Linked DNA regions of Sphaerotilus montanus. The protein of the gene in region 1 binds, or shares a complex with, the protein of each later gene. Links are inferred from orthologs where the notes say so. Each region holds a gene or a part of one and is shown on either strand. Other genes may lie near its edges. The genes, in order: BDD16_RS15010 and cheY.

The links.
Region 2: the proteins of BDD16_RS15010 (region 1) and cheY are in contact, whole or in part, in a solved structure (PDB 1A0O), measured with the Escherichia coli proteins. The link is inferred for Sphaerotilus montanus from one-to-one orthologs.

Annotation. Positions count from the first base shown.
Region 1 is NZ_JACCFH010000001.1:3,276,272-3,279,514, forward strand. Bases 318-3,242 are described here. They hold BDD16_RS15010 (chemotaxis protein CheW), read left to right. Parts: upstream 318-695; coding sequence 696-2,789; downstream 2,790-3,242. Other genes in these bases: BDD16_RS15005 (response regulator), read left to right, coding at 318-667; BDD16_RS15015 (ABC transporter permease), read right to left, coding at 2,815-3,242. In the rest of the region: BDD16_RS15000 (hybrid sensor histidine kinase/response regulator), read right to left, coding at 1-166; more of BDD16_RS15005, read left to right, coding at 305-317; more of BDD16_RS15015, read right to left, coding at 3,243-3,243. UniProt on the Escherichia coli protein: Involved in the transmission of sensory signals from the chemoreceptors to the flagellar motors. CheA is autophosphorylated; it can transfer its phosphate group to either CheB or CheY.
Region 2 is NZ_JACCFH010000001.1:2,613,567-2,616,567, reverse strand. What follows is about bases 305-2,987. They hold cheY (chemotaxis response regulator CheY), read left to right. Parts: upstream 305-1,288; coding sequence 1,289-1,687; downstream 1,688-2,987. Other genes in these bases: BDD16_RS11835 (aminopeptidase), read right to left, coding at 2,611-2,987; BDD16_RS11840 (acyl-CoA-binding protein), read left to right, coding at 2,368-2,622; BDD16_RS11845 (protein phosphatase CheZ), read left to right, coding at 1,703-2,314; motB (flagellar motor protein MotB), read left to right, coding at 311-1,252. Outside these bases: flagellar motor stator protein MotA, read left to right, coding at 1-295; more of BDD16_RS11835, read right to left, coding at 2,988-3,001. UniProt on the Escherichia coli protein: Involved in the transmission of sensory signals from the chemoreceptors to the flagellar motors.

The DNA.
Region 1 (3,243 bases):
CCCAGCTCTGGCCGAGGGCGGCCAGGAAGGCGTTTTCGGTGTCGACACGGTGCATCGTGGCCTCGATGCCTCCTCGGCGCAGGTGGACCAGGACCAGCTGGTGGTCCATTTCCGAGTCTTCGAGGTGCAGGATGCGCAGGCGGCGCGGTGGAGGCGGGCGGAACATGGGGTCGTCTCCTGGAAACTGGGCTGGATTTTGAGGCGTGATCCCGGCACCGAAGCAGGCTGGTAGTGAGAAAAATTGAGGCAGTTGACGCATACCCTGGCATTGGGGCGCGTCTTGTCTCTGCCGGAGTAGTGATTCATGCCTTTGATCCTCGCTGTCGACGACTCCGCCTCCATGCGGCAGATGGTTTCCTTCACCCTCAAGAGCGCCGGTTACCAGGTGGTGGAGGCGGTTGACGGGACCGACGCCTGGGACAAGGCGGGTCGCCAGGCGTTCGACCTGATCCTGACGGACCAGAACATGCCCAAGCTGGACGGGATCTCGCTGACCCGCAAACTGCGCGAAACATCGCAGTACCAAGACACGCCCATTCTCATCCTGACCACCGAGTCCAGTGACGAGATGAAGCAGGCCGGACGGGATGCCGGTGCGACCGGCTGGCTGGTCAAGCCGTTCGACGCGATCAAGCTGCTCGAAGTCCTTCGAATGGTCATCCGCTGAATACGGCCTTCCTCTCCAGGCGCACCCCATGACCGATTCCACCCACGACCAACGAGACTCCTCCCGCTCCAGCGAGACAGGTCTCGATCTGCAACAGTTTCACCAGACCTTCTTCGAGGAGGCGGCTGAAAATCTCCAGCGCATGGAGCAGCTGCTGCTCGCGCTGGACCCCGCGGCCGTCGATGACGAGACGCTCAATGCGATCTTCCGTGTCGCCCACTCCATCAAGGGGGGGGCGGCGACCTTCGGTTTCACGGAAGTGGCCGAGCTGGCGCACGAGATGGAGACGCTGCTGGACCGGCTGCGCCGCCACGAACTCTCGCCGACGCCACCGATGGTCGATGTCCTGCTGCGCGGCGGGGATGCGCTCTGGGGGCAGCTCTCGTTCCGTCAGGGACTGACGCCCGAAACGCCCGCCACCGAGACCCTGGTCGCCGACATCCGGCAACTCGCGCGCCTGTCGAGCCAGCCGGCGGGCGCGGTGGCGGTGGCTGCGGCGGGGGGCTCGGCTCCGGTCGAGGCTCCAGCGGCCGCCAGGAAACTGCTGGGTCCGGGCCAGCGCGAGCTGGAGGTGCGCATCGGACCGCTGGAGCAGGCCAACGCCGCGAACCACCTGCATGAACTGTTCGACGAGATCCCGGGTCTCGGCGAAATGCGTCCGCTCGATTTCGGTGAGCCGGTGGATGGCATGCGCCGTTTCAGCGTGACAACGACCTGTACCGACTCGGAGCTGCTGGATCTGTTCAGTTTCCATGTCGAGCGCAGACTGGTGCATCTGAGCGGGCTGGGACTGGGCTACGGGTTCCACGAAGGCAACCCGGGTGCGCCGACGCAGGAGGAGGTCAATGCGGCCGTGGCCGCTGCCGCCGTGTCGCCGGTGACCGCCGCGGTGGCCAGCGCAGCCCCGACCCCGGCTCCTGGGGCGGCTGCGCCTCGGTCGGGTGGCGGTGCCGGGGCATCGGTGGACGCGACGACCTTGCGCGTGTCGGTCGACAAGGTCGATCAGCTCATCAATCTGGTGGGCGAACTGGTGATCACGCAGGCCATGCTGATCCAGAGCAGCCGTGCACTCGATCCGGTGGCGCACCAGGCGCTGCTGTCGTCGATCAGTCTGGTGGAGCGCAATTCGCGGGATCTGCAGGACGCCGTGATGTCGATCCGCATGATTCCGATGTCGGCCGTCTTCAGCCGCTTCCCGCGCATGCTGCGCGACCTGTCGGGCAAGCTGGGCAAGCAGGTCGAGCTCGTCACCATCGGCGAGGCGACCGAGCTGGACAAGGGCCTGGTCGAGAAGATCACCGACCCGCTGACCCACCTGGTGCGCAACTCCTGCGACCACGGCATCGAGCTGCCCCAGGTCCGCACCCAGAGCGGCAAGACGGCGCACGGCACCATCACGCTGTCGGCCTGGCACCAGGGCGGCTCGGTCGTGATCGAGGTGCGCGACGATGGCAAGGGGCTGTCGCGCGAGAAGCTGCTGTCCAAGGCGCGCGAGCGGGGCTTGTCGGCGCCGGATTCGCTGACCGACACCCAGGTCTGGAACCTGATCTTCGAGCCGGGCTTCTCGACCGCGGAGGTCGTCACCGACGTGTCCGGCCGCGGCGTCGGCATGGATGTGGTGAAGAAGAACATCACCGGACTGGGCGGCCGCGTCGATATCGACTCGGCGCCGGGCTGCGGCATGAGCGTCAAGGTGCGCCTGCCGCTGACGCTGGCCATCATGGACGGCATGAGCGTGGCCGTGCGCGACGAGGTCTACATCCTCCCGATGGGGTCGGTGGTCGAGAGCGACCTGGTCGGTCCCGACACGATCCGCTCCCTGGGAGCGGGCAGCCGCGTCGCCAAGGTGCGCGAGGACTACCTGCCGGTGGTCGATCTGGCCGAACTGCTCGGCTCGCCAGCGACCGAAGGCCAGGCGGCGCCCGGCATCATGGTCATCGTCGAGTCGGAGGGCATGCGTGCGGCGCTGCTGGTCGACGAGCTGGTGGGGCAGCAGCAGGTGGTGGTGAAGAACCTGGAGACCCACTTCCGGCGCATTCCCGATGTATCGGGTGCCACCATCCTGGGCAATGGCAAGGTGGCGCTGATCCTGGACGTGGGCTCGCTGGTCAGCCGGCGTTGAGCCGGCAGACGGCAGGCCGCCATCCTCAGCTGGTGGCCTGCCGCAGCGTCTCGCTCACCGGGCGGCGCAGCACTTCGCGCAGGCTCCACCAGCCTGCACCCTGCGCCAGCAGGGCACCCGCGGCCGAGCCGAACAGCGGCACCCACAGTGGCGGGTTCCACTGGAAACCGAACACCTCCCGCGCCAGCGCCCAGCCCACGGCGAGCGCTGCAGCCGAGGCCAGTGCCCCGGCCAGTGCTCCCACGCCCAGCAATTCCGCCCGCTGCACCTGCCGCAGCAGCGCGCTGCTGGCGCCCATCGCCCGCAGCAGCGCGAACTCGCGGGCCCGTGCTTCCCGGGTGGCGCTCACCGCGGCGAACAGCACCAGCAGGCCTGCGCACAGCGTGAAGCCGAACAGGAACTCCACCGCCTGGATCACCTGGTCCAGCACCCGCTGCACCTGACCGATCTGGGC
Region 2 (3,001 bases), 660 kb from region 1 along the record:
CACCATGGGCTCGGTGGGCCAGCCGCCGGCGGTGCTGGGCGGGATGATCGGCTCGGCACTGGTCGGCACCTTCCTGGGCATCCTGCTGGCCTACGGTTTTGCAGAGCCGCTGGCGGGCCTGATGGAGCAGAAGAACGACGAGGACAGCAAGGAACTGCAGTGCGTCAAGACCGTGCTGCTGGCCTCGATGCAGGGCTACGCGCCGCAGATCGCCATCGAGTTCGGCCGCAAGGTGCTGTATTCGACCGAGCGGCCCACCTTCATCGAGCTGGAACAGCACGTCAAGAAGAAGTGATCACAGGAGACTCCCATGGCCGGTGACGCCAAGAAACTGCAGCCCATCATCATCAAGAAGATCAAGAAGGGCGGCCATGGAGCACATGGCGGCGCCTGGAAGATCGCCTACGCCGACTTCGTGACGGCGATGATGGCCTTCTTCCTGCTGATGTGGCTGCTCGGCTCCACGACCGACGGCGACAAGAAGGGCCTGCAGGACTACTTCCAGTCGCCGCTGAAGGTGGCGCTGATGGGCGGCGGCTCCGGCTCCGGCGACTCCTCGTCCGTCATCAAGGGCGGCGGCCAGGACATCAACCGCTCGGGCGGCCAGGTCAAGCGCGGCGACATCGAGGCCGAGCGCAAGACCTACCAGCTCCAGGCCCTCAAGGCCAACCAGGCGCAGGCCGAGAAACAGCGCCTCGAAGGCCTGCGCGAGCGCGTCAAGGAAGTCGTCTCCGCCTCGCCGCAGCTCGCCGCCTTCAAGTCCCAGATCCGGCTGGACATGACCCGCGACGGCCTGCGCATCCAGATCGTCGACGAGCAGAACCGGCCCATGTTCGACAGCGGCCTCGACCAGGTGAAGCCCTACATGCGCGACATCCTGCGCGCCATCGGCAGCGTGCTCACCGAAGTGCCCAACAAGCTCACCCTCGAAGGCCACACCGACGCCCTGCCCTTCTCCGGCGGCACGGGCGGCTACAGCAACTGGGAGCTGTCGAGCGACCGCGCCAACGCCTCGCGGCGGGAGCTGATCGCCGGGGGGCTCAAGGACGACCGCGTGCTGCGGGTCCAGGGGCTCTCCGCCAGCGTGCCCTTCGACAAGCGTGACCCCAGGAATCCGGTCAACCGCCGCATCAGCATCATCGTGATGACGCGCGAGGCCGAGGAACGCTTCTTCGACAGCGGGGACGCCACGTCCGTCAACGCCATTCCCGCCGATGACCCAGTCTCAAGTCCGCCGGCCACTGGCCGATAACCCTGTCTACGGCCCATTCACGCTGAAGGATTCGTAATGCCCGCCTGCCCCGATCTCCGCTTTCTCGTCGTCGACGACTTCTCCACCATGCGCCGCATCGTGCGCGGGCTGCTCAAGGAAATGGGCTGCCTGCACATCGAGGAGGCCGAGGATGGTGTCAACGCACTCCAGGTCCTGCGCAACAGCCGCATCGACTTCGTGGTGAGCGACATCAACATGCCGAACATGGATGGCTTCGAACTGCTCAACCAGATCAAGCAGGATCCAGCGTTGTGCCACATCCCCGTGCTGATGGTCACGGCCGAAGCGCGCAAGGAAGACATTGTCCGGGCTGCCCAGACCGGTGCGGCTGGCTACATCGTCAAGCCGTTCACCAAAGCCACGCTGGAAGAAAAAGTCACCAAGATCGTCCAGAAGATGCCCGTGACGGCTTAACCCGTGGAGACCACCATGACTGACCAGCAAAATCACTATGCCTCGCCCGAGGTGATCCGGCAGATCGGTGAAATCACGCGAAAACTGCACGACTCCGTCGCGCAGATGGGTCTGATGGGCGATCTGCAGGCCGCCACGCAGGCACTGCCCGATGCACGCAGTCGGCTGAACTACATCGCGAGAAAAACCTCCGAGGCAGCAGAAAAGGTGCTGAACTCGGTCGATGCCGCCAAGCTGGAGCAGCAATGCATCAGCGACGCAGCCCGGGAGATACAGACCAGGCTGTCGGCCCAGGCCGATCCGGCAACGGAAGCGCAAATGCATGCAGGGATTGCCCAGGTGCAGGGCTGCGCCCAGCGCATCGACGACCACCTGACCAACATCATGGTGGCCCAGGACTTCCACGATCTGACGGGCCAGATCGTGAGCAAGGTCGTTCGGCTCACGGCCGATCTGGAACAGAATCTGGTCCAGTTGCTGCTGCAGATCGCTCCGGAATACAAACCGTCGGCCGCCATGGTCAACGAGGATGATCTCCACGGACCCGTGGTGAATCCCGAGGCCCGCACGGATGTTGTCTCGGACCAGAACGAGGTCGATGATCTGCTGGCGCGCATGGGGTTCTGAGGCAGCGGCCTGCGTACACTGCCTCAGATCACCACTGCCGCAGTCACCAGGCCATGTCCGATCTCCAAGCCGCCTTCACCCAGGCCGTTGCCGACTCGAAGCAACTGCCCGAACGTCCTGACAACAGGACGCTGCTCCAGATCTACGCGCTGTACAAGCAGGCCTCCGAAGGCGACGCCAGCGGCGAACGCCCCGGCATGACGGACTTCGTCGCCCGCGCCAAGTTCGACGCCTGGTCCGCACTGACCGGCACCTCCGCCGACACCGCCCGCCAGAACTACATCGACCTCATCGAATCACTGAAGTGAGGCCAAGGCTGCGTCGCGTTCTGCCTTGGGCAGCGCGGCCAGCCGGCGCACCTCGGCGTGGAAACGCGGCCAGTCGCGTCCCTGCTGCTCGAACAGGCGCTCAAAGGCCGGCACCTGCGCGTTGTAGGCCGCCAGCACCCCCAGCCGCGCGTTGTTGACGCTGTCGAACCAGGCGTCGTAGGCCCGGTCCCCACCCCACGATTCGTCCCGCCAGCGTGCGTACTCCGCGCGCAGCTCGACCATCAGGAGCGCCTTCCCGCGGCGCTTGTCCTCGTCCGGAACATCGCTGCGGTAGAGCGCCTCCAGCCGGTCGCGGGCGCGCATCGTCATCGCGCGGAATTCGGCACGGCGGCGGTCCAGCGCCTCGGTCGATGCGATC